One region of the Nonomuraea sp. B208 genome, then DNA from elsewhere that is predicted to be linked to it. Evidence: riboswitches for the same ligand, from Rfam matches in the RefSeq annotation. Region 1 holds a riboswitch; each other region holds the start of a gene.
The links. A riboswitch is a leader RNA that binds a small molecule or an ion and turns the genes downstream of it on or off. The one in region 1 is predicted to bind thiamine pyrophosphate.
Positions count from the first base shown of each region.

Region 2: it holds a riboswitch for thiamine pyrophosphate, as region 1 does, so the genes downstream of both, thiO (glycine oxidase ThiO) here and AC27IY_RS17260 (purine-cytosine permease family protein) in region 1, are expected to answer to the same signal.
Region 3: it holds a riboswitch for thiamine pyrophosphate, as region 1 does, so the genes downstream of both, AC27IY_RS28620 (TenA family protein) here and AC27IY_RS17260 (purine-cytosine permease family protein) in region 1, are expected to answer to the same signal.

Region 1 is NZ_BAAJOU010000021.1:106,069-116,062, forward strand. It holds gene AC27IY_RS17240 (LCP family protein) at 1-741, shown strand, start outside; gene AC27IY_RS17245 (GOLPH3/VPS74 family protein) at 762-1,412, opposite strand; gene AC27IY_RS17250 (Fpg/Nei family DNA glycosylase) at 1,483-2,361, shown strand; gene AC27IY_RS17255 (rhodanese-like domain-containing protein) at 2,388-2,711, shown strand; TPP riboswitch at 2,776-2,891, shown strand; gene AC27IY_RS17260 (purine-cytosine permease family protein) at 2,882-4,225, shown strand; gene AC27IY_RS17265 (methylated-DNA--[protein]-cysteine S-methyltransferase) at 4,191-4,760, opposite strand; gene AC27IY_RS17270 (ATP-binding protein) at 4,847-6,715, shown strand; gene AC27IY_RS17275 (ATP-binding protein) at 6,858-7,292, shown strand; gene AC27IY_RS17280 (YidC/Oxa1 family membrane protein insertase) at 7,310-7,963, opposite strand; gene AC27IY_RS17285 (DUF6412 domain-containing protein) at 8,051-8,251, opposite strand; gene AC27IY_RS17290 (hypothetical protein) at 8,248-8,421, opposite strand; gene AC27IY_RS17295 (response regulator transcription factor) at 8,516-9,208, shown strand; gene AC27IY_RS17300 (sensor histidine kinase) at 9,208-9,994, shown strand, end outside.
Region 2 is NZ_BAAJOU010000023.1:376,146-386,139, forward strand. It holds gene AC27IY_RS25660 (glycerate kinase) at 1-460, shown strand, start outside; gene allB (allantoinase AllB) at 457-1,773, shown strand; gene alc (allantoicase) at 1,770-2,729, shown strand; gene AC27IY_RS25675 (Stk1 family PASTA domain-containing Ser/Thr kinase) at 2,757-4,850, opposite strand; gene AC27IY_RS25680 (thiazole synthase) at 4,975-5,730, opposite strand; gene thiS (sulfur carrier protein ThiS) at 5,723-5,923, opposite strand; gene thiO (glycine oxidase ThiO) at 5,920-7,041, opposite strand; TPP riboswitch at 7,029-7,145, opposite strand; gene AC27IY_RS25695 (NAD(P)/FAD-dependent oxidoreductase) at 7,227-8,390, shown strand; gene AC27IY_RS25700 (Rv2175c family DNA-binding protein) at 8,421-8,798, shown strand; gene thiE (thiamine phosphate synthase) at 8,776-9,417, shown strand; gene AC27IY_RS25710 (polyprenyl synthetase family protein) at 9,605-9,994, opposite strand, start outside.
Region 3 is NZ_BAAJOU010000025.1:132,873-142,866, forward strand. It holds gene AC27IY_RS28605 (LysR family transcriptional regulator) at 1-674, shown strand, start outside; gene AC27IY_RS28610 (M28 family metallopeptidase) at 719-2,230, opposite strand; gene AC27IY_RS28615 (DNA polymerase domain-containing protein) at 2,358-3,320, opposite strand; TPP riboswitch at 3,343-3,438, shown strand; gene AC27IY_RS28620 (TenA family protein) at 3,426-4,097, shown strand; gene AC27IY_RS28625 (carbon starvation CstA family protein) at 4,094-6,220, opposite strand; gene AC27IY_RS28630 (hypothetical protein) at 6,224-6,562, opposite strand; gene AC27IY_RS28635 (hypothetical protein) at 6,782-6,994, shown strand; gene AC27IY_RS28640 (GNAT family N-acetyltransferase) at 7,047-7,574, shown strand; gene AC27IY_RS28645 (GNAT family N-acetyltransferase) at 7,567-8,103, opposite strand; gene AC27IY_RS28650 (bifunctional metallophosphatase/5'-nucleotidase) at 8,201-9,994, opposite strand, start outside.

The DNA.
Region 1 (9,994 bases):
CTGGCGACCGGGCGTGCGGTCGGGCAGCGTACGGACTCGATGATGCTGCTGCACATCCCCGACAGCGGCGACAGGCCCACGCTGGTCAGCCTGCCGCGCGACTCCGCCGTCACGATCCCCGGCAGGGGCCGCGACAAGCTCAACTCCGCCTACGCCTTCGGCGGACCCAAGCTGCTCGTCCGCACCGTGGAGACGGTCACCGGCCTGCACATCGACAACTACATGGAGATCGGGTTCGCCGGGTTCGTGGACATCGTGGACGCGGTCGGCGGGGTCGAGATCAACGTGCGGGCCGCGGTGGACGACCCCAAGGCCGGGCTCAAGCTGAAGAAGGGCACCCAGGTGCTCAACGGCTCCCAGGCCCTCGGCTACGTACGCACGAGGAAGGGCGGCGCGCTGCCCGACTTCGAGCGGACCAAGCGGCAGCGGCAGTTCCTCGGCGCGGTCGTGAAGAAGGCGGCGAGCCCCGGCGTGCTGATCAACCCGTTCACCTCGATCCCGCTGGCCATGAGCGCCACCGACGCCGTCGAGGTCGACACCGACACGGGCGTGTTCGACATGCTGTCGCTCGGGCTGTCCATGGGCGACAGCCCGGTGACGACCGTGGTGCCCTTCGGCGGGGAGGAGAGCGTGGCGAGCGGCGGCACGGCGATCAAGTGGGACCGCACCAAGGCGGTCGCCCTGTTCGACGCGCTCAAGGAGGACAAGCCGGTGCCGAAGGAAGTGATCGACGCCAACTGAGCCCTGGCCCCTCCGGGTGCTCAGCCGCCGCTGGTGGCGACGACCGTGGCGGCGGTGATCGCGGTGATGGTGGCGGCGTTGATGGCCGCGATCGTCCTCGCCACCGCGTCGCCCGCCCAGGCGCCCTCGGCGAGCTCCTTCACCCGTTCCTTGCTCGCCCCGGGGAACGCCTTGCGGTCGAGCTTGGCCGCGTGCATGATCGCGATCAGGACGGCGGTGCGGGGGTCGGGCTCCGCGCCGCCGAGCACGCTCGCCACCCGCTCCCTGACGTCGGCCTCCACGCTCGGGTCGGCCTCCGGCCAGCGCGTGACGGGGAAGATCCCGAGCACCTTGCCCCGCTGCTCGGTCAGCACGCCGGACTGGGCGAGCCTGGTCAGCAGGCGCGCCCGCAGCTTGTGCGACTGCAGGCGCTGCACCCACCAGGCGGGCTTGCGCTCCTTGCGTTCGTCGCCCAGGCGGCTCAGCACGGCGTCCAGCTCGTCGTCCCCGGTAGATGCGGAGTCGATGAGCACGAGCCTGTCGTCCGTCAGCTCGACGCGGCCCTCGACGGCGAGCTCGGCGAGGAGCGCGCCGGCCAGCGCGGGGTCGAGCTGCACGGTGCTGATGAGCTGCTTGCCCTCGTCCTCGCTGTACGCGAGCAGGAGGAGTTCTTCGGCGATCGTCACCTTCATGCCCCGACACTAATCGCCCGGCGCTTTCCACAGGCTGTGGATGGTCCGGCGCGCACCGTACTCTGGGGGCATGCCGGAACTTCCCGAAGTGGAGTCTCTGGCCCACTTCCTGCGCGAACGGGCGGTGGGCCGGTCCATCATGGCCGTCGAAGTGGTCGGCATCCAGGCGCTCAAGACGTTCGATCCGCCGGTCACGGCGCTCGGCGGGCTCACCGTCACCGGGGTGGCGAGGCACGGCAAGTTCCTCGACCTCGACTGTGACGGGCTGCACCTGGTCTTCCACCTGGCGCGGGCCGGGTGGCTGCGCTGGCGCGACGACATGTCGGGGGCCAAGCCGGTGCGGCCGGGCAAGGGCCCGCTCGCGGCGCGGGTGCGCTTCGCGCCCGACGACGAGGGGCAGGCGCCGGGGTTCGAGCTGACGGAGGCGGGGACGCAGAAGCGGCTCGCCATCTATGTCACGAAAAATCCGGACGAGGTGCCCGGCGTGGCCGCCCTCGGCCCCGACCCCCTCGACCCGGCCTTCACCGTGGACGCGCTGAAGCGCATCGTGGGCGGCAACCGTACCCAGATCAAGGGCCTGCTCCGCGACCAGAAGATCATCGCGGGCATCGGCAACGCCTACTCCGACGAGGTGCTGCACGCGGCGCGGATGTCCCCGTTCAAGATCGCCGGGACGCTGACCGACGCGCAGGTCGCCGACCTGCACGAGGCCATCGTCACGACGCTCGCCGACGCCGTCGAGCGGGCGCACGGCCTGGCCGCCAAGGACCTCAAGGCGGAGAAGAAGTCGGGCCTTCGCGTGCACAACCGGACGGGGCAGCCCTGCGACGTGTGCGGCGACACGATCCGCGAGGTGTCGTTCGCCGACTCCTCGCTGCAGTACTGCCCGACCTGCCAGACGGGTGGCAAGCCCCTGGCCGACCGGCGGATGTCCAAGCTGCTCAAATAGCTCCGCGCGGGCGGGACAATGGAAGCATGACCGTTCCTGAGACCGAGGCCAGCGCCGTCCCCGCGGACGCCTACCTGCTCGACGTGCGTGAGCAGGACGAATGGCTCGCGGGCCACGCGCCGGAGGCCGTGCACATCCCCATGACCCAGATCCAGGGCCGGGTCGAGGAGATCCCGGCCGACCGCACCGTCTACGTCGTCTGCCGGGTCGGCGGCCGGTCGCTGCAGGTCGCGGCCTGGCTCAACCAGCTCGGACGCGACGCCGTCAACGTCGGCGGCGGCATGCAGTCGTGGGAGGCCGCGCGCCGGCCCATGGTGAGCGAGACCGGTCAGGACCCGTTCGTGGCCTGATCGGCCGAGGAAGAGCCTCATATGGCGCTTCTGGCGCCATTGAGGCATCATGAGGGCGAAAACTACAGATCGTCGCGGGAGCTCGGGGTTCGCCGGGCTGAGAGGGCAGCTGACCAGCCGCTGCCGACCGCCTGAACCTGTCCGGGTAATGCCGGCGTAGGGAGTGTGCGATGGCGCATGTCGCCGACGAAGTCCCCCTGACCCTCGACGGCGCTCCGCCGAAGACGCTCGGCGTCCTCGACCAGGGCGCCCTCTGGGCCAACCTCGGCGTCAGCCTCCTCGGCTTCTCCGGGGCGCTGTTCCTGCTCGACCCCCTCGGCAACGCCCCGCTCAGCCTGGCGGGCGCGCTCGTCGCGGCCCTGGTCGGCAGCCTCATCGGCACCGCCATGGTCGGTCTGTCCGCCGTCCCCGGCACGCGGACGGGGCAGCCCGCCATGGTGCTGCTGCGCGGGCTGTTCGGAGCGAAGATCTCCTACGTCCCCACGGTGCTCAACATCGTCCAGATGCTCGGCTGGGGGGCGTTCGAGCTGTGGGTGATCGCCAAGGCCGCCACCGCGATCTTCGGCGGGGTGCCCTACCAGGTGTGGGTGATCGTCGCCGGGGTGCTCACCACCGCGCTGACGATCTGGCCGCTCGGCTCGATCCGGCTGCTGCGCCGCTACGTTACGGTCGGCGTGATCATCTCGATGCTCTGGTTCGCCTGGTTCTTCCTGAACGAGGCCCCCACGTACACCGGCGGCTCGTGGACCGCGTTCCCGGCCGCCGTCGACTACGTGATCGCCCTGTCGGTCTCCTGGGTGCCGATGGCCGCCGACTTCGCCCGGCACTCCCGCTCCAGCCGCGCCGCGTTCACCGGCGTCGTCGGCGGCTACACGCTGGCCCAGGTCGCCTGCCTGGGGCTCGGCGTGTACGCGGTCGCCATCGCCGGCTCCGCCGCCGTCACCGCCGACAGCACGGCGGTCTTCGCGCCGTTCGTGGCGGCCCCGCTCGGCGCGCTGTTCTTCGGCATCCTGGTGCTGCGCGAGACCGACCAGTCGTTCGCGAACGTCTACTCGACCACGATGTCCCTGCAGAACCTGCTGCCGCGCGTGGACCGGCGGTTGTTCTCCGTCGCGATCGGCGTGCTGACCGTCGCGATCGCCCTGGTCGTGGACGTGACCTCGTACGGCGCGTTCCTCGGCGTGATCGGGGCGGTCTTCGTGCCGATGTTCGCCGTGCTGGCCGTGGACTACTTCGTCTTCGCCCGCGCCGGCCAGTGGAACACCGCCGAGGACGCCCCCTCGCGCCCGAGCATGCTGGTGCCGTGGGCGCTCGGGTTCGTCGCCTACTGGCTGACCACCTCGACGCCCACCGTCGCCGCCTGGGACGGCATCTGGGCGGGCCTGCGCGACGCGATCGGCTTCACCCGCCAGCCGTGGATGAACGGCGCGCTCGGCGCGGCCCTGGTGGCGGCGCTGGTGACGCTGCTCGCCGGGGCGCTCACGGGCCGGTCGAGGCGCGCCGTTCGACGTTGAGCAGGTGCTGCTTGGCGGCGACGCCCCCCGCGTAGTCGCCGAGCGCGCCGTCCTCGCGCACCACCCGGTGGCAGGGGACGATCACGCAGAGGGGGTTGGAGGCCAGCGCGTTGCCGATCGCCCGCAGCGCGCGCGGCCGGCCGATGCTCTCGCCGATGCGCTCCAGCGTCGTGGTCGTGCCGTAGGGGACCGCCATCGTCTTCTGCAGCACCGTGCGCGCGAACGGCGTGGCGAGCGCCAGGTCGACCGGCGTGGCGAAGGCCCGCAGCCGCCCCGAGAAGTAGGCGTCCAGCTCTCTGCGCAGCGGGTCGAGGCGGCGCGGGTCGGGGCCGATGAAGCGGCCCACGGTGCGGCTGATCAGCTCGAAGACGTCGTTCTCCGGCTCGAAGGAGCAGGCCACGGCGCCCTTGGCGGTCACCGCCAGCACGAGCCGGCCCACGGCGCCGTCGTAGGTGCCGAACGCGATGTCGGGTGCGTCTCCCCGGTAGGTGCTGGAGGTCACGCGCAGCAGGGCGTCCAGTTCGCCGCTCGTCATGCCCTCGCCCTCCCGGAATCGTCGTGACCGCAGCGTATCGGACGGATCGCCCGACGCACCCACCGCGCCACGTGCACTATGGAGGAGTGGGGGACGAATGGGCCGGTAGTGACGACGAGATCGCCCGCGCGGTGCTCGACAGCTCGCCCAACGCCGTCGTCGCGGTCGACAGGGACCAGACTGTGCTGGTCTGGAACGAGGCGGCCGAGCGGCTGTTCGGCTGGACGGCCGCGGAGATGCTGGGCCGCCGGGCGCCGATCGTCCCGGCGGAGCTGACCGCCGAGCACAACGCGGCGCTGGAGCGCGTACGGACCGGCGGCCAGGTGTCGGTGCGCACCAAACGGCTCGACAGCGCCGGCGACCTCCTCGACGTGCGGGTGGACATCAGCGCGCTGCGGCTCGGCAGCGCCGTCGCCGGCTACGTGTGCGTCCACCACCTGGCGCGGGCCGACCAGGTCGCGAAGACCCGGATGGCGCGCCGGGCCAGGCTGGTGCGCCGGCTGACCGACGTGGTGGGCGACATCAACTCCGACCTGGAGCTGTCGGCCGTGCTCGACCGCATCTCGGCCAGCCTGACCGAGCTGACCGGGGCCGACGCGGGCGGGTTCGTGCTCATCGAGGGGGAGCGGCTGCGGCTGGTGAGCACGTACGAGCTGCCTGACGGGCTCCGCGGCACCACCACCGACCTGCGGACGAGCCTCGTGGACCGGCTCTTACGCACGGGCAAGACCGTCCTGCTGGAGTCGAGCGGGCTCGACGACCTCGTGTGGGCGCGGCTGAAAGGTCTGCACACGATCGCGCTCGGCCTGGCCGCGGTCGGCGGCCGGCCCTACGGCGCGCTCTACGCGCTGTTCGCCAGGAGCACCCCCGGCCACCTGGAGCTGGAGCTGCTGGAGCTGCTGGCCGGGCACGCGGGCATCGCGGTCGGCAACGCCGTCGCCTACCAGGAGGCGGTGCGGCAGCGGGCCCACGAGCGGGCCGTCTTCGACGCCAGCGCCGACGGCATCGCCGTCCTGGACGAGGCCGGGCGGGTGGTGCGCTGGAACCCGGCCGCAGCCGAGATCACCGCGATCCCCGAGGAGACCGTGCTCGGCGGGCCGCCGCCGTTCCCGCTGCCCGAGCCGGGCGAGAAGCTCACCTTCCAGCTGGAGACCGGGCGGTGGCTGGACGTCGTGGGCGCGCGGATCGAGGAGACCGGCGAGGTCGTGGTCGACTTCCGCGACGTGACCAGGGCCAAGGAGCTGGAGGAGGCGAAGGACCTGTTCCTCGCCACGACCAGCCACGAGCTGCGCACGCCGATCACGATCGTGCGGGGGTTCGCCTCGACCCTCGACGCCCGCTGGGACAAGCTCGGCGACCTGGAGCGGCGCGCGGCCGTGCACACCATCGCCGAGCGGGCCAGGTCGCTCGGGCAGCTCATGGACCACCTGCTGCTCGGCGCGCGGGCAGGAGCGGACGAGCTCAAGGTGCGCATCGAGGAGTTCGACCTGGCCGAGCGCATCCACGCGGCCACGCTGGGGCTGCCCGTGCTGTCGGACCGGCACCGGGTGGAGGTCGCGATCGGCGACGGGCTGCCCTGCGTGCTCGGCGACGCGCTCGCCACGGACATCGTGCTCGGGCAGCTCCTGGAGAACGCGTTCAAGTACTCGCCCAAGGGCGGGCTGATCCGCGTGGAGGCGTGGCCGGAGGACGACGACGTGGTGGTCGTGGTGGACGACGAGGGCGTCGGTATCGCCGCTCCTGACCGGGAACGGGTCTTCGAGCGGTTCGTCCAGGTGGACAGCGGGGACCGGAGAAGGTTTGGTGGAGTAGGGCTCGGGCTCTACATCGTCCGCAGTCTGGCGAGGGCACAAGGAGGAGACGTGAGCGCACATCCGAGGCCCGGCGGGGGCACCAGGATGCGGCTGGTGCTGAAGGCCGCCGGCACTATCGGATCCGACACACCGATGCGGTAACGAGGTGGTCACGGTTGAGCTGATCTATCTTCCAATGTGTACAAGCTGTGATCGAGATGCGGTTTCTGGGATCGAGTAACGGGGCATTTCGGTCGTACCGGGGAGTGTTCCCGCGGGGGGCACAGGGAACGGGGAGGTGGGTGTGTCAAGCGTGGTGCTGCTGCCGTACGCGCCGTCCAGCGTCGCCGTCGCCCGCCAGCGTCTGAGCACGGACCTGCAGGACAGCGGGGTCTTCGCCACGGCGATCGACGACGCCGTGCTCGTCGTGAGCGAGCTGTTGAGCAACGCGCTGCGGCACGCGCACCCGCTGCCGTCCGGCATGGTGAGAGTCGCCTGGCTGCGCAGCGACGGGCACATCGAGGTCGCGGTGAGTGACGGAGGCGCGGCGACGGAGCCACGGGCGGCCCGGCCGACCCTGTCCTCGCTCGGGGGGCGGGGGCTCGGCATCGTGGAGTACGTCGCGGAGAGCTGGGGGGTGCGCCACGACGGCGACACCACGACGGTGTGGGCGATCCTGCCCGCTCCTCAGGCTGCGTCGATGAACGGGCAGGTCGCGGCGTTGAAGGAGGCCGGCTGACCGGCCCTTGAGTCGCGTCAGGCGCCCGCGCCGGCGGGGCGCCGGTAGAGCACGGCCCGCTCCGCGGCCGCCCACGCGTTCGACACCAGCAGGTAGAGCCCCGCCGCGAGCGGCAGCACCAGCACGGCGATCACGGACCCGTACGGCGCCAGCTTCGCCATCCTCCTGAGCAGCTCCGGCTGGTCGTCGCCGACCCTGATGTTCCTCGCGGAGAGCCACGCCACCGCCGCGACCAGCAGGATGACCAGTGCGAAGACCGAAACGGGCACACTGAGCAGACCGTAATTCGCCACCAGTCCCGCCACCTGCTGCCCCAGCGGCGCCCCGAACAACGTGTGCCCCGCCAGCGCCGTCGGATGCGTGGCCACCCGGTACATCAGCCACAGGAACGGCAACTGCCCCAGCATCGGGAGGAACCCGGCGAACGGCGAGCTGCCCTCGGCGGCGTACAGCGCCCTCGTCTCCTCGACCAGCCGCTCGGGGTGGCGCGCGTGGCGCTTCTTCAGCGCCTGGAGCTTGGGGGCGAGGCGTTCGCGGATCCGCGCCGTACGGGCCTGGCGCACGTTGAGCGGCAGCAGCAGGAGCCGTACGGCGAGCGTGAACAGCACGATCGCGAGCGCGGCGTCGCCCCCGGCCGCGCCGACGACGAACGTGACAAGAGAATCGATCATGAAAAAGCGAGCCTTCCATCCATGGGGACGATCGGGATGGGGCTCACCCGGCGGCGAGCCCCGCTTGCCTGGGGAAGCGGGGCGTGCCTAAGGAGCGCGCGGGCGGGACCGCCCGGCGGCGTCAGGGTCGCGCTGACGCTGGAAGGCGGTGCGGCGCGCGTAGGTCAGCGGAAAGCCCAGGGGCTCCCCGCCGAGGACGGGCAGCAACGTGGCCGCCCACGCGACCAGCAGCAGGATCGCCACCATGGTGATCCCGGCCAGCCACGGGTCGAAGAGGAGCTGGGTCACTGCGAACGGGAGGACTTGCTCATCACGGTGACCACGACGAACAGGACCAGAGCGATCAGACCGACGATCAAGGCCAGCTTGAACAGCCCCGCCAGCAGCGGCAGCAGGAAGTTGAACACCACGAACAGGCCCAGCAGGGCCCCTATGACGATCATCACGACTCTACTCATGAGGCCACCGTACGTCCTGCGGGCAGGGGCCGCGAGGCTTACGGAGTGATGACGTGAGCGGCGGTCCCGGGGGCGTGAGCCGTACCGTGAAGTGGTGAACACGCGCATCCTGGTGGTCGAGGACGATCCGACCGTTTCCGAGGTGGTCGCCCGCTATCTGGAGCGTGACGGGCACGAGGTCGAGTGCGTGGGCGACGGCGCCGAGGCGCTGCGCCGGGCTCTCGCGCAGCCGCCCGACCTCATGGTGCTCGACCTCATGCTGCCGAGGCTCGACGGGCTCCAGGTGTGCCGCAGGCTCAGGGAGCGCTGGCCGGTCCCGGTGATCATGTTGACCGCGCTGGGCGAGGAGATCGACCGGGTGGTCGGCCTGGAGACGGGGGCCGACGACTACGTGGTCAAGCCGTTCAGCCCGCGCGAGCTGGCCCTGCGGGTGCAGTCGGTGCTGCGGCGGGCGCGGGGCGCGTCCGTGACCGGCGGCACCGGGGTGCTGCGCGACGACGACCTGACGGTGGACGTCGGCGCCCACGAGGTACGCCTGCGCGGCGCCGAGGTCATGCTGACCGCCCGCGAGTTCGACCTGCTGGCCTACCTCATGCGCAACCCCCGCCAGGCGTTCAGCCGGTCGGCGCTGCTCAACCAGGTGTGGGGGTGGTCGTTCGGCGACTCGTCCACGGTGACCGTGCACGTGCGGCGGCTGCGGGAGAAGATCGAGCCGGATCCGACCGCGCCGCGCAGGATCGTCACCGTGTGGGGAGTCGGCTACCGCTACGAGCCGATGGAGGGCTGATGGCGCCGCACGGGGTCTCTCCGGCCGTGGCGGTCGGGGAGCTGCCGATGGTCGTGGCCGTGGCGGCCGGGCTCGGGCTGCTGGTGGCGCTCGGCGGGATCTGGGCGATGGGGCGGCTGCGCACGCGTTCGATCGGCGTGATGCTGGCCGTGGTCGTGGTGGTGGCCGTGGCGGCCACGCTGGCCGGCGTCGTGGCGATCATCGCCAAGATGATCATCGAGGGGCCGGTCAAGGACTTCGTGCTGAGCGTGGTGGCCGTCGGCGGGCTGGTCGGCCTGGGGGTGGCGTTCGTGCTGTCCAAGCGGGTCGTACGGGAGAGCCGCCGGCTCGTGGACGCCGTACGGGAGCCGCCGTTCCAGGCGCCCCAGGGGCTGCCCGCCGAGCTGCAGGAGATCGCGAACACCCTGGAGGAGTCGTACGCCCGCGAGCGGGCCCTGGAGGGCGCCAGACGCGAGCTGGTCGCGTGGGTCAGCCACGACCTGCGTACGCCGCTCGCCGGCATGCGGGCCATGGCCGAGGCGCTGGAGGACGGCGTGGTCTCCGACCCCGCGACGGTCGCCCGCTACCACGGGCAGATCAAGCTGGAGGTGGAGCGGCTGTCGGCCATGGTGGACGACCTGTTCGAGCTGTCGCGCATCCACGCCGGGGCGCTGCGGCTGTCGCGGGCGCGGGTCGGGCTGGCCGACCTCGTCGCCGACACGGTCGCGGGCGCCGAACCGCTCGCCCGCGCCAAGGGCGTGCTGCTGACCGCCGAGGCTGCGGACGCCGCCGTGCCCGTCGAGGCCG
Region 2 (9,994 bases), on a different contig from region 1:
CGCGGTCGAGCACGACGACATCGTCCGGGCCATGGGCGTGGCCGGCGCGCCGGGGGCGGGCGCGGCCGGCGGCGTCGGCTTCGCGGCGCTGGCGTTCCTGCACGCCGAGATCCGCCCCGGCATCGACTACCTGCTCGGGCTGCTCGGCTTCGGCGAACACGCCGCCGGCGCCCGGCTGGTGATCACCGGTGAGGGCTCGCTCGACGAGCAGTCGCTGCGCGGCAAGGCCCCCATCGGGGTCGCGCAGGCCGCGGCCAGGGCCGGCGTGCCCGTCGTCGCCGTCTGCGGGCGGCGTACGCTCTCCGACGCCGAGCTCAAGGCGGCCGGCATCGAGGCCGCCTACGCCCTCACCGACCTGGAGCCCGACCCTGATCGCTGCATGGCGGAGGCCGGCCCCCTGCTGGAACGCCTGGCCGCCGGGATCGCCGCCGACCGCCGCCTCGCGGAGGGGACGCCATGACGCCGTTCGACCTCGTGGTGCGCTCCCGCAGGACCGTCACGCCGGACGGGGAGCGGCCCGCCGCGGTGGCCGTACGGGGGGAGCGGATCGAGGCCCTGCACGCCTACGACGCCCCGCTCGACGCCGCAGAGGACGTCGACCTGCGCGACCTCGCGCTGCTGCCCGGCCTGGTGGACACGCACGTCCACGTGAACGAGCCGGGCCGCACCCACTGGGAGGGGTTCGCCTCGGCGACCAGGGCGGCGGCCGCGGGCGGCGTCACGACGATCGTCGACATGCCGCTCAACGCGCTGCCGCCCACCGTCGACGTGGCCGCGCTGGAGGCCAAGCTGGCCGCCGCGCGCGGGCGGTGCCACGTGGACGTCGGGTTCTGGGGCGGGGCGGTGCCGGGCAACGTCAAGGAGCTGGGCCCGCTGCACGAGCGCGGCGTGCTCGGCTTCAAGTGCTTCATGTCGCCGTCGGGGGTGCCGGAGTTCCCGCCGCTGGCGGGCGGCGACCTGCGGCGGGCGCTGGAGGAGGTGGCCGGGTTCGGCGGGCTCATGGTGGTGCACGCCGAGGACCCGGCGCTGCTGGCGGAGCCGGGCGGGCCGACGTACCCCGAGTTCCTGGCCTCGCGGCCGGAGGCGGCCGAGCGCGCCGCCGTCCGCCGGCTCGTGGAGCTGGCCAGGGAGACCGGCGCGCGGGTGCACGTCCTGCACGTCTCCGCCGCCGCCTGCCTGGACGTGCTGGCGGCGGCCCGCGCCGACGGCCTGCCGGTCACCGCGGAGACCTGCCCGCACTACCTGACGCTGGAGGCCGAACGGGTGCCCGAGGGCGCGACGGCGTTCAAGTGCTGCCCGCCGATCCGCTCGGCGGCCAACCGCGACCTGCTGTGGCGAGGGCTGGTCGAGGGCACGCTGAGCTGCGTGGTGTCGGACCACTCGCCGTCCACGGCCGACCTCAAGGTGCCCGACTTCGCCGCGGCCTGGGGCGGGATCGCCTCGCTGCAGCTCGGCCTGTCCGCCGTGTGGACCGAGGCGGCCCGCCGGGGGCACCGGCTCGCCGACGTGGCGCGCTGGATGGCCGCCGCCCCGGCCGCGCTGGCCGGGATCGCCGGCAAGGGCGCGATCGCGCCGGGCAACGACGCCGATCTCGTCGCCTTCGACCCGGCCGCCACGCACGCCGTGGACGCCGCCCGCCTGCACCACAAGAACCCCGTCACCCCCTACCACGGGCAGGTGCTCAAGGGCGTGGTGCTGACCACCTGGCTCCGCGGCCGGCCCGTGGACGGCGAGCCGCACGGGAAACTCCTCCTGAGAGAGAGCACGGGATGACCCGCTTCACCGCCCTGCCCGACCTCGCCCTGCGCACCCTCGGCGGGGCGGTCGTGGCCGCCAGCGACGAGTCCTTCGCCGAGAAGGAGAGCCTGATCCGGCCGGGACGGCCCGGCTTCCGCCCCGAGAACTTCGGGCCCAAGGGCCAGGTGTACGACGGCTGGGAGACCCGCCGCCGGCGCGAGCCCGGCCACGACTGGGCGCTGGTCCGGCTCGGCGTGCCGGGGGTGATCCGCGGCGTGGTGATCGACACCGCCTGGTTCAAGGGCAACTACCCGCCGTACGCGACCGTCGAGGCCGCCCGCGTCGAGGGCCACCCGTCACCCGCCGAGCTGCTGGCCGCCCCGTGGACGGAGATCGTGCCGCGGGCCGCGCTGAAGGGCGACGCCGAGCACCACTTCGAGGTCGCGGGCGGCTTCCACGCCACCCACGTACGGCTCAGCATCTTCCCTGACGGCGGCGTCGCCCGGCTGCGCGCGCACGGCGAACCCCGACCCGACCTGTCGGTGTACGACGGCCTCGGCCTCGACCTGGCCGCCCTCGCCAACGGCGGCGTCGTCACCGCCTGCTCCGACGACTTCTACTCGGCCCCCCACAACGTCATCGCCCCCGGCCTGGCCCGCCACCAGGCGGAGGGCTGGGAGACCGCGCGGCGGCGGGACGGCGGCAACGACTGGCTGATCATCCGGCTGGCCGGGCGCGGCGTGCCCGTGCTGGCCGAGATCGACACCACGAACCTGCTCTTCAACGCCCCCGCCGCGGTCACCCTCACCGGTTTCGACGGCGAGCCCGGCGCGGCCGCGCCCGTGGAGCTGCTGCCGCGCACCCGCCTGCAGCCGGACACCCCGCACCGCTTCCGCCTGGCGGCGGCCGCGCCGGTCACCCATGTGCGGGTGGACATCCACCCGGACGGCGGCCTGGCGCGGGTCCGCCTCCACGGACACCTGACGCCCTGACCCGGCGTCCGGGGGTCAGTCCGGGGGTCACTGCCAGAGGTGGACGGTGGCTCCGGCCGGGCGCTCGCTGTTGGGGAGCGGGCGCTGGAACTGCACCACGCCGCGGTTTCCGAGCCGGTGGACCTGCACCTTGAAGCCCTGTGCCTCCAGGTCACGGCGGGCGTCGTTGACGTTCTTGCCGATCACCTGGGGGACGATGGCGAGCTGCTGGTCGTCGCGGGCCTGGGTGTCGCCCTGGCCGAACCACTGCCAGAAGTCGGTCTGGCAGCGCGCCACCGTGACCATGACCTGCGCGCCCCCGTCGACCTCGGACTTGGCCTTCGGCACCTGGGCGATGACGGTGCACGGCTCGGCGTCGTCGTCCACCTCCTGGACCTGCACCTGGAAGCCCTGCTGGCCGAGGTAGGCGGCGGCCTCGTCCTTCGGCATGCCGCCGACGTCGGGCATCAGCAGGCCGGCGCTGACGAAGATGTCGACCCGCGCGCCCTCCTTGACCTTCTCGCCCACCTGCGGCGAGGAGCGGATCACCTTGTCGCGCTCGACCTCCGTGTTGGGCAGGCGCTTCACCGAGCCCGGGGTGAGCCCTTCCTTGGCGAGCGCGGCGCGGGCGTCGTTGCCGGTCATGCCGGTGACGTTGGGCACGACCACGCGCTTGGGGCCGAGCGAGGGCGTCAGCGTGATCGTGCTGCCCTGCTCGACCTCGGTGCCGGCGACCGGCTCGGTGGCCAGCACCAGGCCCTCGGCGGTCTTCTCGGAGTACTGGCCGGGAGCCTTCTTGACCTTGAAGCCGCCGTTGACCGCGCTCTGCTCGGCCAGCAGCATGTTCCTGCCGACCAGGCTGGGCACCTTGACGTAGTCGGGCTGGGCGAAGAACCACCCGGTCAGCGCGATGGCGGCGACCATGACGACGGCCAGCGCCACCAGGAACCAGTTGGGCCGGAACCCGCGCCGCCGCGCCGGCTCGGGCACCTCGACGCGCGGCTGGATGAGCGTGTGCGCGGGGGCGTCCTGCGGCATCGACGGGGCCGCGTGCACGGCGGTGCGGTCGTTGGGCTGGGACGGCGGCTGCGGGCGGAACTGCGCCCCGGACCCGGCCATCGGGCCGGACAACGCTCCAGGAACCGCGCCCGACACCGCGCCCGACACCGCACCCGACACCGCGCCCGACACCGCCCTCGCGCCCGTCATCGCGCCCGAGCCGGGGAACGGCACCGGCCCGGAGCCCGGCCCCGGCCCGTACGGCTGCCCCTGCGGCGTCGGCGGGAGCGTGGTGCGCGGCAGCATGCGGTGCGCGTCGACCGCCGCCACCAGCAGGGCCGTGGCGTCCTTCGGCCGGTCGTGCGGCTCGCGCGCGGTCGCCTGCGCCACCAGCGTGTCGATCAGCGGCGGCACGTCGGGCACCAGCGCGGAAGGCGGCGGCACCGTGTCGTGGACGTGCCGGTAGGCGATCGACATCGGCGTCTCGCCGTCGTAGGGCTGCTGCCCGGTCACCAGCTCGAACAGCATGATGCCGGCCGCGTAGACGTCGCTGCGCACGTCGGCCGCGCCGGTGAGCACCTGCTCGGGCGCCATGTAGCCGATGGTGCCGATCATCACGCCGGTGCGCGTCTGGTTGGTCGCCTCGATGGCCTTGGCCAGGCCGAAGTCCACGACCTTGACCCGCCCGTCGTCGGTCATCAGGACGTTCTCGGGCTTGACGTCGCGGTGCACCATGCCGGCCTGGTGGGCCGCGCCCAGGGCGGCCAGCACCGGGATCAGGATCTCCAGCGCCTCGCGGGCGGGCAGCCGGCCGCGCTCGCGCAGGACGTCGCGGAGCGTGCGGCCCGGCACGTACTCCATCGACAGGTAGACGACGTCGTTGTCGGTGCCCTGGTCGAAGACGTGCACGACGTTGGGATGGGAGAGACTGGCCACCGACTTCGCCTCGCCGATGAACCTCCTGACGAACGCCGGGTCCTCGGCGAGCGAGCGGTGCATGACCTTCAGCGCGACGGTCCGGTCCAGCCGGACGTCGAGCGCCAGGTAGACGGTCGCCATACCGCCCCGGGCGATCCGGCTCTCGATGCGATAGCGTCCATCGAGGAGCCGCCCGACCAGAGGGTCCGCAGTCGTCGTATCCACCCCGCTGAGTTTACGGGCGTTTTGGCACCGGCAGGGCCCGGCCGCCCGAAACCGATGCCGAGCCGTGCCCCCTGCGACGCGCCGGAGCCCCGCGAGCCCCGGCGCGTCCCTCCTGTCTCCCGCGTCAGGGCATCATGGGGGAGGACGCCTCGGCGTAGCGGCGGCGCGGGATACGCCCCGCCTGCCGCGCCAGCCGCCCGGCCGTCACCGCCGCCTTCATGGCCGCCGCCATGAGGTCGGGGCGCTGGGCCCGGGTGACCGCCGTCGCCAGCAGCACCGCGTCACAGCCGAGCTCCATCGCCAGCGCGGCGTCGCTGGCCGTGCCGATCCCCGCGTCGAGGATCACCGGTACCGACGCGGCCTCCACGATCAGCTCGATGTTGTGCGGGTTGCGGATGCCGAGGCCCGACCCGATCGGCGCGCCCAGGGGCATCACCGCCGCGCAGCCCGCCTGCTCAAGCCGCCGCGCCAGCGCCGGGTCGTCGCCGATGTACGGGAGCACCACGAACCCGTCGGCCACCAGCCGCTCGGCCGCGTCGAAGGTCTCGATGGGGTCGGGCAGCAGCGTCCGCTCGTCGGCGATGACCTCCAGCTTGACCCAGTTCGTGCCGAGCGCCTCCCTGGCCAGCCGGGCCGTCAGCACGGCGTCGCCCGCCGTGAAGCAGCCGGCCGTGTTGGGCAGCACCTTGATGTCGCGCTCGCGCAGCACGTCGAGCACCGAGCCGCGGGCGTGCGGGTCGAGCCGCCGCATGGCGACCGTGGTCAGCTCGGTGCCGGAGGCCGCCAGCGCCTGGTCCAGCACCTCCAGCGAGGGGGCGCCGCCGGTGCCCATGATGAGCCGGGAGGAGAACTTCTCCCCGGCGATGATCAGATCATCCACCCTGCACCGCCGTCAGCACCTCCACGCGGTCGCGCTCGCGCAGCGCCGTGGTCTCCCATGCGCCGCGCGTGACCACCTCGTCGTTGACCGCCACGGCGACCCCGGTGGTCGCCGCGGTCAGGGCCCGTACGGCCTGCGCCACGGTCGTCCCGTCGGCGACCTCGTGCGTGGCCCCGTTGATCTGCACCATCATGCGATCTCTCCAAATCTCGCCGGCGAGCACAACGCCGCCAGCCCGCCCTCCTCGCCGCCCGCCTCCCCGGCCACCAGGGCCGCCGTCAGAGGCGCGAGCAGCACGCCGCCCCGGTGGTGTCCGGTGGCGAGCGCCAGCCCGTCCCCGGCCGGCCCGACGATCGGCACGTTGTCCGGCGTGCCGGGGCGCAGGCCCGCCACCACGTCGGCCAGCTCCAGCTCGGTCACGCCGGGCACCAGCTCCCTGGCGTCGCGCAGCAGCTCGTACAGGCCGCCGGCGGTCACCCGGGTGTCGAAGCCCAGCTCCTCCTGGGTCGCGCCGACCACCAGTTCGCCGTCGCCCCGGGGGACGAGGTAGACGGGGGAGCCGTGCACGGAGCCGCGTACGCACCGGGTCAGCAGCGGCTGCGGCGAGCGCAGGCGCAGGATCTGCCCCTTGACCGGCCGCACCGGCACCCCGGCCAGCGCCGCGCTCCAGGCCCCGGCCGCCAGCACCACCGTCGTGGCGGGCAACTCGGCACCCCCCTCCAGCCGCACACCCGTGACCCGGCCCGCCCTCTCGTCCTCGCGCAGCAGCGCGGTGACCCGGGCGCGGACGAGCGGCACCTCCCGCCGTTCCAGCGCGGCCAGCAGCGCCGCCGTCACCCGGCGCGGGTCCACCCAGGCGTCGCCGGCGGCCAGCAGGCCGCCGCGCACCGACGGCGCCAGCATCGGCTCCAGGCGGCGGCATTCACGCCCGGTCAGCCGCTCCACCGGGAGCCCCAGCTTGTCCATGAACGCGGCCAGCTCGTCCAGCGCCGCGAGGTCGTCGGCCCCGAACGCCACGTCGAGCGTGCCCTCCGCGCGCAGGTCCACCCCGCGCGCCCCCTCGGGCAGCCCCGCGTCGGCGGCCAGCTCGGCCGCGAAGGCCGGCCAGCGGCGCAGCGACGCCAGGCCCAGCCGCAACAGCGGCTCCTCGGTGTAGGTCACCTCGCTGACCGGCGCCAGCATGCCCGCCGCCGCGTGCGAGGCCCCGCCCGCGGGGTCGGGATCGACCACGGTGACCGGCCGCCCCGCCCGCGCCAGCCGCCACGCGACCGACAGCCCGACGACCCCGCCGCCGACGATGACCTCCACCATGCGCTCCCTTCGCCGGCATGATCCGGATCAGGTGTCTTGCGGTCGAAGGCCCTGTGCAGCCTTCCTCTCAGCCCGGTCACGGCCGGACTCCCGCGCGTCTTACGCCCCCAGCCTACGACCTCGCCGGCGGCGCCAGACACGCCCCCCTTCGCCGCCGGGCCCCGTACCCGTCTATGGTCTTGGTCGTGGACCATGTCGTGGTGGTGGGAGCGGGCCTGGCCGGCGTACGCACGGTCGAGGCGCTGCGCGGGCGCGGATTCGGCGGCAGGATCACCCTCGTCGGGCGGGAACGCCATCGCCCCTACGACCGTCCGCCCCTGACCAAGAGCGTGCTGCTCGGGGAGTCCGACACCACGTTCGTCGACACCGACCTCGCCGCGCTGCGCGTCGCCTTCCGTCCCGGCGTGTCCGCCACCGCGCTGCGGCCGGGCGCCGTCGAGACCACCGAGGGCGAGCTGCGCTACGACGGCCTGGTCATCGCCACCGGCGCCGACCCGGTCCGGCTGCCCGGCGACGGCCCGCAGCACGTCCTGCGCACCCTCGACGACGCGCACGAGCTGCGCGCCGCGCTCGTGCCCGGCGCCCGCGTCGTGGTCGCCGGCGCGGGCTGGGTGGGGGCCGAGGTGGCCACGGCCGCCCGCCGGGCCGGCTGCGCGGTCACCGTGGTCGAGGCCGGTCCCGCGCCGCTCGCCACCGCCGTCGGCCCGGAGATCGGCGCCCGCACCGAACGCTGGTACGACGGCATCGACCTGCGGCTCGGCGCCATGGTCCACTCCGTCGAGGAGGGCGGCGTCGAGCTGGTCGGCGGCGAGTTCCTCGACGCGCACGTGGTCGTCGCCGGCATCGGCGTGCGCCCGGCCGTCCAGTGGCTGGCCGACGCCGACCTCGACCTGCACAACGGCGTCGTCGTGGACGAGCACCTGCGCGCCTCGCTGCCCGGCACGGTCGCGGTGGGCGACTGCGCCGCCTGGTGGTCGCGCCGCTTCCAGGACCGGCTGCGGGTCGAGCACTGGGACACCGCGCTCAACGCCCCCGAGGTCGCCGCCGCGAGCCTGCTCGGCGAGGACGCCGTCTACGACCCGGTGCCGTACTTCTGGTCGGAGCAGTTCGGGCACATGGTCCAGTACGCCGGCCATCACCCCGCGGGCGAGCGCCTGCTCTACCGCGGCGGCCCCGAGGGCAAGTGGTCGGCCGTCTGGCTGAGGGACGACGACACCCTCGCCGCGGTGTTCGCCGTCGACCGGCCGCGCGACCTCGTCCAGGGCCGCCGCATCATCGGCGCGGGCTCCCGGCTGGACGCGGAACGCCTGGTAGATCCAGACGTCCCCCTACGGGATTGTGTTGTTTGAGCAAGCACGGCATGTGGTAGTTGTGGTTCCGTGACGCTTTCTGTTGCACAGATCGACCGGGAGACCGACCAGCTCGTCAGCGAGTGGCTCACGCTCCCCGAAGTGGCCCAGCGCCTGGAACTCCCGATCGGGCGGGCCAAGCAACTCCTCAAGGATCACAAGCTCCTCGGCGTACGCCGGGAGGGCAGCGGGTCCCCGCAGGTGCCCGCGGTGTTCCTCGACGGGAAGGACGTGATGAAGGGCCTGCCCGGCACCCTGACCGTGCTGCAGGACGCCGGCTACGACGACGCCGAGTCCCTGCGCTGGCTCTTCACCCCCGACGACTCGCTGCCAGGCTCGCCCATCGAGGCGATCAAGGCCGGCCGTCACACAGAGGTCAAGCGGCGTGCCCAGGCCCTCGCTTTCTGACGCCCGCCTCTATCTCTGCACCGACGGCCGCCGCGACCGCAGCGACCTCGCGCAGTTCCTCGACACGGTGCTGGCTAACGGCGTGGACATCGTCCAGCTGCGGGAGAAGGGCCTGGAGGCCCGCGAAGAGCTCGCCCTCCTCGAGGTCTTCCGCGACGCCTGCGACCGGCACGGCAAGCTGCTGGCGGTCAACGACCGGGCCGACATCGCCCACGCCGCCCGTCCCGACGTGCTCCACCTGGGGCAGGACGACCTTCCCACGACGGTCGCGCGAGAGATACTCGGCGACGACATCGTCATCGGACGGTCCACCCACTCCGCCGCCGAGGCCTCCGCCGCGGCCGTGGAGGAGGGCGTCGACTACTTCTGCTGCGGGCCGATCTGGCCCACGCCGACCAAGCCCGGCCGCCCGGCCCCCGGCCCGTCGCTGCTGCGGCACGCGGCGTCGCTGGGCGAGGCGCGGCCGTGGTTCGGCATCGGCGGCATCGACCTCGGCAACCTCGACGAGGTCCTGTCGTACGGCGTGCGCCGGGTCGTCGTCGTGCGCGCCATCACCGAGGCCGACGATCCCGGCGCGGCGGCGGCGGAGTTCGCCAAGCGCCTGGCCGCGGCGGCCTGACCCACCCACCCGACCCTCGCGCCGCCCCGCCCTCCGGCGGGGCGGCGCTCGCATGTCCTGCGCGGCTGATCAGGTGGTGCGGGAGGTGGCGGCGATCGCCGGCTCCTTGGGCTGTCCGGCGCGGCCGCTCAGGTGGTGCGGGACGTGGCAGCGATGGCGAGCTCCTTCAGCTGTCCTGCGCGGCCGCTCAGGTGGTGCGGGACGTGGCGGCGATCGCCAGCTCCTTCAGCGCTGTGCGCGCCTCCTCGGTGACCGGGGCCCGGTCGAGCGCGGCCAGCGCCTCGCCGAGGTAGTCGCCGATGAGGCCCTCGCACGCGCTCAGCGCGCCGGTGCCCTCGATGACGCCGCGCAGCGTGGCGACGCCGTCCTCGTCGAGGCCGGGGTCGCCGAGCAGGCGCCGCACGGTCGCGGCCTCGACGGGGGAGGCGGCGGAGAGCGTGCGCGCCACGAGCATGGTGCGCTTGCCCTCGCGCAGGTCGTCGCCCGCGGGCTTGCCGGTCTGCGCCGGGTCGCCGAAGACGCCGAGGATGTCGTCGCGGAGCTGGAAGGCGATGCCGACCCGCCGCCCGTAGCCGGT
Region 3 (9,994 bases), on a different contig from region 1:
TCCTGCCCGCGGCCCGCGAGTGCCTGGAGGCCGCCGACCGGGCCAGGGCCGAGGTGGCCGCGGCGAGCGGCGAGCTGCGCGGGCGGTTGGCCATCGGCGCCATCACCACGGTCGCGGCGGTGGACCTGCCGGCCCTGCTCAAGGAGTTCCGCCGCCGGCACCCGCGGGTGCGCGTCACGCTGGCCGCGGCCGGCAGCGAGGACCTGATCGAGCGGGTCCGGCGGGCCGACGTGGACGTGGCCTTCCTCGGCCTGACCACGCGCGCCGAGCCGAGGGGCGTCCGCGGCCGCGCGCTGGCCAGGGACGAGCTGGTCGCCGTGGTCGCGCCCGACCACCATCTGACGGACGAGGAGACGGACCTGGCGGGCCTCGCCGACGAGCCGTTCGTCGACTTCCGCGCCGGGCACGCCGGCCGCGCCCAGTCCGACGAGGCGTTCGCCGCCGCGGGCGTCCGCCGGGACGTCGCCTTCGAGGTGTCGTCCGCCGAGTTCATGGCCGACCTCGTCCGTCACGGGCTCGGCGTGGGCCTGCTCCCCGCCGCGTACGCGCCCCGGCTCCGCGACCTGCGCGTCATCCGCCTCCGCGACGCCCCGGCCCGCGTCGAGCACCTGATCTGGGCCGAGCGCCCCTCCCCCGCCGCCACCGCCTTCCTCGACCTGATGGGCGACCTCTGATCCCCTGCCGGGCGGCGGCCGGCGTCGCCGCCCGGCGGGTGGACTCAGCCGGCCGCGGCGCTGAGGGCGGCGCGGGCGGCGGTGGCCGTTCTCGGCGGGATGGAGCGCAGGTCGAAGGCGTAGCGGGCGACGGAGTCCGCGATGGCGTCGGAGTCGACGTCCAGCGCCGTCGCGTTCACGTTGGCGAGCGTGTCGCACGCCTGGTGGTAGCAGCCGTCGTACGCGGCCCCGGCCGTGCCGCCGAACAGCGCGGCCTCCTCGGGGGTCTTGACGCCCTCGGCACCGGTGAAGATGCCGCCGGACGGGATGCCGACCGCGATGAACGGCCCGTAGTCGGAGCGGCCGTCGAAGTCGGTGCCGACCGTGGCCAGGCCGCGCGAGCCGAAGAACGTGGCGAGCCGCTGCTCGATCTGGGCCGATCCGGGCGGTCCTGCCGGGGAGCCCGTGGCGTCGGAGTCGTCACCGTCGTACAGCTTGTACGCGTAGTTCGGGGAGGCGATCATGTCGAAGTTCAGGTAGAGCCGGACGCGGTCGCGCTGCTGCTGCGACAGGGAGGCGACGTACTGCGTGGAGCCGAGCAGCCCGATCTCCTCGGCGGCCCAGAACGCGAAACGGACCTTGTGCTTGACCGGGTAGAGCGCCATCTGCTCGGCGACCTCCAAGATGGCGGCGCTGCCCGAGCCGTTGTCGTTGATGCCGGGGCCCTCGGTCACGCTGTCGAGGTGCGCGCCGACCATGACGACCTGGCGCGGGTCGCCGAGCCGGGACTCGGCGATGACGTTGTCCTCGGTGCCGAGCACCATGTTGGCGTCGACCTTGAGGTGCACGGTCGCGCCGGGCGTGGCGGCCAGCGCCTGGCCGACCGCGAAGTCGGCGAACACCATCGGCAGGCCCTGCAGGCCGCCGATGTCCAGCGGGTAGGCGTCGGTCCGTCCCGGCTGGCCCTCGTTGAAGATGATGATCGCGCTCGCGCCGGCGGCGAGGGCGTTCTCGACCTTGGTGACGAACGGGCAGGTGCCGCGCTGGACGAGCGCGATCCGGCCGGCGACGAACCCGGCGAAGTCGGCCACCTCGCAGCCGCTGGTCGAGGAGGGCGACGGCGCGGGCGGCAGGGTCAGGTCCACGCCCTGGACCTGCGCGGTCACGTCGCCGGACGGTGACGGCGCGAAGGTGAAGAAGTCCTCGTTCGGCGCGTACGTCGCGCCGCCCTGCACGGCGAGCGTCGGCGGGGCGTTCTCGCTCCAGCTCTTCACGAACGTGACCGGCTGCAGGGTGACCTTGTAGCCGGCCCTGCGCAGCTTGCCGGCCACGTAGTCGCGGGAGGCCCGGTAGCCGGGGGTGCCGACGGCGCGGGTGCCGCCGCCCGCGTCGGCGATGGCCTGGAACGCCTTGAGGTGCTTGGCCACGTTCGTGCCCTTGACCTGCTGGACGAGCAGTTTGGCGAAGACGTCGTCGAGGCCGCCGGTCCGCGCCTGCGCGGGTGGCGCGGCGAGGACCGCGGCGGGGACCGTGGTGAGGAGCAGGCCGAGCGCGACGGCGATTCTACGCATACGCATGCGACGGATCTCCCTGTGCCGGGATCGGTTACGGGCGCGCGCAGTCCCCCCGAGCCGCGCCGAACGCGAACGTAACCCGGCACCGGGCCGCTGAGAAGGCCCACTGTCGCCGCGGATTCACGCCGTCTCAGGTCGCCTCGCGGCGGGCACGGGCACGCCGCTTCCCCTCGTGCATCGCCTGCACCCGCGCCACCGGGATCGTGTGCCCCTCTTCCACCAGGTCGGCGGGCAGTCGCTGCGGCCCGGGCATCTCCCCCGCCCACGGATCGCTCTTGTCGACCAGCGCCGCCGCCGTCCTGATGGTGAAGTCGCGCGGCGTCACCCGGTCCAGGTCCGGCCACGGCACGGGGAACGACACCGGCACGCCGGGCCGGATCCGCGGGCTGTAGGCGGCCACGACCGTCGCGCCGCCCGCCCGCGTGGAGTCGATGAAGACCTTGCCCGCGCGGTCCTCCCTGATGAACGCCGTCGTCGCGAGCCCCGGGTCCAGCCGCTCGGCGCGGGCCCCGATCGCGCGGGTGGCGGCGGCCAGGTCCTCCATCGGGACACCCGGCTCGACCGGCACGAACACGTGCACGCCCTTGGCCCCGCTGGTCTTCACCGCGCCCGCCAGCCCCGCGTCCGCCAGCGCCTGCCGCACCAGGAACGCCGCCCGCACGGCCAGCCCGAACGCCTCCGCGCCCTCCGGCGGATCGAGGTCCAGCACCAGGTGGGTGAAGTGGTCGCCGGCGATGAGCGCCGGGTGGTACTCCACCGCCCGCTGGTTGCCGAACCAGATCAGCGTCCGCCGGTCGTTGCCCAGCGCGTACGTCACCTGCCGCCGCGAGGAGTCCGCCCACACCGAGACGCGCTCGATCCACGGAGGGGCGTACTTCGGCAGGTTCTTCTGCATGAAGGGCTCCTGCCCGGGGCGTACCCGGACGACCGAGAGCGCCCGGTCGCGCAGCACCGGCACCAGGCGGTCCGCGACCGCGTCGAGATAGTCGACCAGGTCGCGTTTGGTGGCCTCGGCCCCGTCGAACAACGGCTGGTCGAGATTGGTCAGCGTCACGCCCTCGCGGGTCTCCTCGCCGGTCACCCCGTCCACCATATCCGAACACCTGTTACAGTGATCGACTGACGCGGGGTGCCCGGCGATCCGGGCTGAGATCACACCCGTCGAACCTGATCTAGCTCGCACTAGCGAAGGGACGTCATGTTCTGCGATGACATGTGGCTGCGCACGGCCGACCTGATGACCGCGATCCACGGCCACCCGTTCAACGTCGCGCTCGGCGACGGCACCCTCGACGCCGACCGGTTCGCGTTCTACATCGTGCAGGACGCCCGCTACCTGGAGGCGTTCTCCAAGGCGCTCGCCACCGCCTCGGCGCGGGCCACCGACCTGGACGAGGCGGCGTTCTTCGCGAGCAGCGCGCACACGGCGCTGGCCGCCGAGCGCCTGCTGCACGCCGGTTACGTGGCCGAGCTGGGCGCGGACGCGGCCGGGATCGCCACGTCGCCGACGTGCCTGGCGTACGCGTCCTACCTCCAGGCGACGGCGCTGGCGGCGCCGTACCCGGTGCTGGTGGCGGCGGTGCTGCCGTGCTTCTGGATCTACCAGGACGTCGGCACGGCGCTGCTGGGGCGGGCGGGCGACCTCGGCGGCCACCCGTACGGCAAGTGGATCTCCACCTACTCCGACCCGGAGTTCGCGGCGTCGGTGACCCGGGCCAAGGCGATCGCCGACCGGCTCGCCGAAGGCGCGGACGCCGGCACGCGGGCGGCGATGGAGGAGGCTTATCTGACGGCGGCGGCGTACGAGTGGATGTTCTGGGACAGCGCCTGGCGGCGCGAGGGCTGGCCCACGGACCGCTGGCTCCGCTAGGGGCCGGCGGGGCCGCGGGCGGCCATCGCCTCCTTCTCCTCGCGGGTGGCGATGAGGCCGGACGGCGCGAGCAGCTTCGACTCCTCGAACGGCTCCTCCGTGGTCGGCAGCGGCTCGCGCGCCCGGATCGCCGTCACCCACACGCGGACCGCGTCGAGGATCACGATGATGATCATGACGGCGAACAGCGCGGCCAGCACGCCGTCCACGGTGGAGTTGATGACGATCTGCCGCATCGCGTCCATCGACTTGGCGGGCGCGAGCACCTGCCCCTGGTCGATCGCGCTCTGGTAGCGGTCGCGCTGGGCGAAGAAGCCGAGGGTCGGGTCGGCGGAGAAGACCTTCTGGTAGCTCGCGGTCAGGGTGACCGCGGCGTCCCAGGCCAGCGGCACGCCCGTCACCCAGGCCCACTTGAGCCGCCCGCTCTTGATCAGCAGCGTGGTGGCGACGGTGAGCGCCACCGCCGCGAGGAGCTGGTTGGCGATGCCGAACAGCGGGAAGAGCTGGTTGATGCCGCCGAGCGGGTCGTTGACGCCCTGGTAGAGGAAATAGCCCCAGGCCGCCACGACCACCGCGCTCGATCCCACGAGGCCCGGCCACCAGCTCACCCGCGCCATCGGCTTCCACAGGTTGCCGAGGGTGTCCTGGAGCATGAACCGGCCCACCCGGGTGCCGGCGTCCACGGTCGTGAGGATGAACAGCGCCTCGAACATGATCGCGAAGTGGTACCAGAACGCCTGGAGCGCGGCCCCGCCGAGGAAGCCGGAGAAGATCTGCGAGATGCCGACGGCCAGCGTCGGCGCACCGCCGGTGCGGGCGATCAGCGTCTCCTCCTGCACGGCCGCCGCCGCGGCCTGGAGCTGCTCGGGGGTGATCGTGAAGCCCATGTTCGCGACGGCCTCGGAGGCCGACTGCACGGTGGCGCCGAGCACCCCGGCCGGGGCGTTCATCGCGAAGTAGAGGCCGGGCGACAGCACGCAGGCCGCCGTGATGGCCATGACGGCCACGAACGACTCCATGAGCATGGAGCCGTAGCCGATCATCCGGACCTGGCTCTCCTTCTGGATCAGCTTCGGCGTGGTGCCGGAGGAGATCAGCGCGTGGAACCCGGACAGCGCCCCGCAGGCGATGATGATGAACACGAACGGGAACAGCGAGCCCGCGAAGACCGGCCCCTTGCCGTTGAAGGCGAAGTCGGTGAAGGCGGTGGTGCGCAGCGGCGGCATGGTGACCGCGATGCCGATCGCGATCAGCACGATGGTGCCGATCTTCATGAACGTCGAGAGGTAGTCGCGCGGCGCGAGCAGCATCCACACCGGCAGCACCGCGGCGACGAACCCGTACGCGATGAGCCAGAGCGCGAGCGCCGACGGGCTCAGCGTGAAGAACGGCGCCCAGCTCGACCCCTGCACCCAGCCGCCCGCCACGATGGCGAGGACCAGCAGCGCGACCCCGATCACGGTCGTCTCGACGACCCGGCCCGGCCGCAGCACCCGCAGGTAGAAGCCCATGAACAGGGCGATCGGGATGGTCATCGCGATCGAGAAGACGCCCCACGGCGAGCGCGCGAGCGCGTTGACCACGACCAGCGCCAGCACCGCGAGCAGGATGATCATGATGGCGAACACGGCCACGAGCGCGGCCGCCCCGCCGATCGGGCCGATCTCCTCGCGGGCCATCTGGCCGAGGCTGCGGCCGTTGCGGCGCATGGAGAAGAACAGCACCACCATGTCCTGGACGGCCCCGGCGAAGATGACGCCCGCGATGATCCAGATGGTGCCGGGCAGGTAGCCCATCTGGGCGGCCAGCACCGGCCCGACCAGCGGCCCGGCGCCGGCGATGGCCGCGAAGTGGTGGCCGAACAGGATGCGCCGGTCCGTCGGCTGGTAGTCGATGCCGTTGTCGAGCCGCTCGGCCGGGGTGGCCCGGCGGTCGTCGGCCCGCAGCACCCTGCGCACGATGAAGCGGGCGTAGAACCGGTAGGCGATGGCGTACGAGCCGAGCGCGGCGCACAGCAGCCACACCGCGTTGACGTTCTCGCCCCGGGACAGGGCGAGCACCGCCCAGCCGGTGGCGCCCACGACGGCGACCGCCGTCCAGATGATGACGGAACGCAGCTTCACCGGTTACCTCCCATGGGAAGAGCCATACAGCGGACGCCCCAGGCAGCAGCGGAGGCCGGCGTCCGGCGGCAGATCGGTGGTGAAGCGCCGCCAGCGCCACAGCGGGCGGCAGTCGATCGCGACCGGGTCCCCGGCCAGGTGCACCCAGGCGGTGGGGTGCGCGTACACGACGCCGGGCAGCAGGCCGCGCGCCCGCTTCGGCAGGCGGGAGCGGCGCAGCGGCCGGACGGAGAACTCGCCGGCGTCCGCGCAGCAGAGGCCGGTGACGTGCCAGTCGAAGAACACCACTTCGTCGTCACGCAGAGCTTCACGAGCCGCGGGAGTGAGCGTGACAGCGGACATTTGTGGCTCCTGAACAACAGGTAGCGCAGAAATTACCGACGGCCTTACCCGGCGTGGTCGCGCTTGAAACCGCCATGAGCGCGGGTGAAACTTTCAGTGGCCTTATGCCCTGTTTCTCCTGATCAGGCCCTTCCATTGCGCTTTACCCGCTGTCCGAGCGAGGGTTGAGCGCCTTTTTCCCTGACAATCCCGGCAGGAACCGTTCCGCGGGAGGTATCGATGCGCAAAGCACGTGCTCTGCTCGTCTCGGCTCTGCTGGTGGGGGGCGCGCTGACGACGTTCACCGCCGCCCCGGCGCACGCCGAGAGCCTGCGAGGCGTCTACTACGACTACTCCGAGTGCCAGCGGGTAGGCCAGTACGGCTACAGCCAGGGCTGGTGGGGCTTCTGGCACTGCGAGTTCCAGTACAACTACTACTTCCTGTACGCCTGACCCCGGAAATCCCTTTGCGGGCGCGAGCGCCGGCCTGGTAGATCTGGCCGGCGTGCTGACCGGACGACGCGTACGCCTGAGAGCCCTCGAACCCGCCGACAGCGAGCCGCTGTGGCGCTGGTACCACGACCCCGAGGTGGGCCGGTGGATGGACGGCACCCCGCCCATCTCCCTCGCCCAGAACATCGAGAAGGGCCAGAACCGCCCGCGCAACACCTTCGAGCAGATGGTCCTCGGCATCGAGGCGCTCGACGACGGCAAGCTCATCGGCTACGTCGCCCTCGGCGACACCGACTTCCGGCACGGCGAGGCCGAGCTGCAGAGCATCGCCATCGGCGACCGCGACCGCTGGGGCGGCGGCTACGCCACCGACGCCCTGCGGGTCATCTGCCGCTACGCCTTCGAGGAGATGGGCCTGCACCGCATCACGTTGTGGGTGGTGGCCGACAACGCGGCGGCGGTGCGGGCGTACACGAAGGTCGGGTTCGTGGAGGAGGGCCGCAGGCGGGAGGCTTTCCGCACCCGGGGCAAGCGGCACGACTTCCTCATGATGGGGCTGCTGAGCTCCGAGCTCAGGTGAGCTCGTCGTCCCAGTCGGGCGGGGTGATCTCGCCCGACTCCCAGTCGGCGCGCAGGATGCCGTAGCCGATCGTGTCGTGGCGCGTCCCGTCGGGGGCGGGCCAGGCCCGCCGGTAGTGCGCCTCCTTGGCGTAGCCGTTGCGGCGGAAGGCCGCGCGCATGGCGCGGTTGTCCTGGCGGGTGTTGCCCTCGATCCGCTCGATCCCGGGGAACTCGGTGAACAGGTAGCGGGTCAGCCAGGCGACGGCCGCCGTGCCGAGGCCCTTGCCGCGCCAGGCGGCCCGTACGCGCAGGTCGAACATCGGCGTGTCGTCGTCGAGGTCCTGGAGCCTGACCAGCCCCACGCGCTCGCCGCCGGTCACGATCCAGAACGTACGGTTGCCGTCGTCGTCGTAGCCGCCCTCGGCGGCCCGCCGCAGAACGGCCTCCCGCTCCTGGACGCCGGCGTGATAGGGCCACTCCTCGCCGGTCAGGAAGTCGGCCAGGGCGGCGGCGTCGGCCGCCGCGAACCTCGTGAACTCGATGCGCATCCGCCCGACGATGGCCACCGGGCCGACCTCCGGTCAACCGGTTTTCCCCTGTCGCACGCGGGACGGGCCCGCCGTGCGGCGGGCCCGTCCGCCGAGCTCAGCTGGTCACGGTGATGCGGTTCGTGGCCGGCGGGGTGATCGGGCTGTTCGCGCCGAGGTAGTCGACGAAGGCGTCGATGTCCAGCGGCCCGCTCCACAGGTCGGTGCCCTCGGTGAAGGCGGCGAAGGCGTCGCCGCCGCCGACCAGGAAGTTGTTCGCGGCGACCCGGATGGCCTGGGTGTCCGTCACCGGCACGCCGTCGATCTTCATGTCCGACACCTTGGAGCCCCAGGGGGCGCTGGTGCTGTAGGTGTAGGTGAAGTTCGCGGAGGGCTGGAGGATCTTGGTGAACGCCTGGTTGTTGGGCCCGCCGGTGAACTGCTGCTCCAGCACCGTCTTGAGCTGGGCGCCGGTCAGCGTCACGACCTGCATGAGGTTGTTGAACGGCTGCACGGTGAACGCCTCGCCGTAGGTGACGACGCCGTCGCCCTCGCCGGCCGGGGAGGAGGGGTAGTTGAGCGAGGTCCGCACGCCGCCCGGGTTCATGAGGGCGATCTGCGCGTTGCCGCCGGTCCTGGTGGCGGCGAGCTGGGCGTCAGCGATGACGTCGCCGAGCGGGGACTCACCGGAGGGGGCGGCGGTGTTGCTGAGCTCGGCCGTGATGGAGCCGATCGCCTTGTTCGCGACCGGGGCCACCCGGTCCTTCCACGTCTGGACGAAGGTGGAGATCTCCGGATCGGGATCGACCGTCCGGGTCACGACGTGGTTGTCAGCGACGACCGAGGAGCGGTCGATGTCCAGGTTCTTCAGGTTGACCTTGAGGTCCACCTGCGTGATGACCCGCCCGAACGAGCCGCCCTGGGAGTAGAGCCGGTCGTTGCCCGCCGGGTCCTTGATCTTGCAGAGGTACGCCTGGTGCGAGTGGCCGGTGAGCACGACGTCGATCTCCGGGTCCACCTGCGTGGCGATGCGCGCGCCCGCGCCCGCGACGGCCGAGCAGGCGTCCGGCGACTGCCCCGCGTTGACCTGGTCGCCCTCGTGCACCAGCACGACCTGCGCCCTGACGCCGACGAGCTTGAGGATCTTCGAGGCCACGTTCGCGGCCTTGACCTCGTCGATGAACTTGAGGTTCTTGATGCCCTCGGCGGTGACGATGTTCGGGGTGGTCTGGGTGACCAGGCCGATGAAGCCGATCGGCACGCCGTTGACCCACTTGATGCTGACCGGCGGCAGGGCGGGCACGCCCCAGTCGGCCATGAGCTTCTTCGCCTGCGCCTGCTGGGCGCCGAGCGCGGCGAGCGCGTCGGTGCGCTCGTTCGGGTTCTTGAACAGCACGTTCGCGCCCACGTAGTCGAACGAGGCGCCCTTCCACTTCCCGGCCGGCGAACAGCCGTCGACCGGGTGGCAGCCGCCCTTCATGATGCGGCGCAGCTCGGTGTAGCCCTCGTCGAACTCGTGGTTGCCGACCGCGGCCACCTTGAGCCCGAGCTTGCCCAGGAACTCGACGGACGGCTCGTCGTGGTAGGCCGCCGACAGCAGCGGCGAGGCGCCGATGAGGTCGCCCTGGGCCACGGCGATCGTGTTCTTGTCGGTCAGTGCCTTCATGTGCGTGGCGATGTACGCCGCGCCGCCGGCGTCGACGGTCTTGCCGTTCTCGTCCACCATGCGGCCCGAGGAGCCGGTCGGGGGTTCGAGGTTGCCGTGGAAGTCGTTGAGCGCGAGCAGCCGCACGGGGACCGTGAGCGGCGCCTTCGCCTTGCCCGGGCTCGCCGCGCCCGCGGGGACGGCGGCCAGCGCGACCGCGCCCGAGGCGACGGCTCCGGCGAGGACCAGCCGGAGGAATGAACGAGA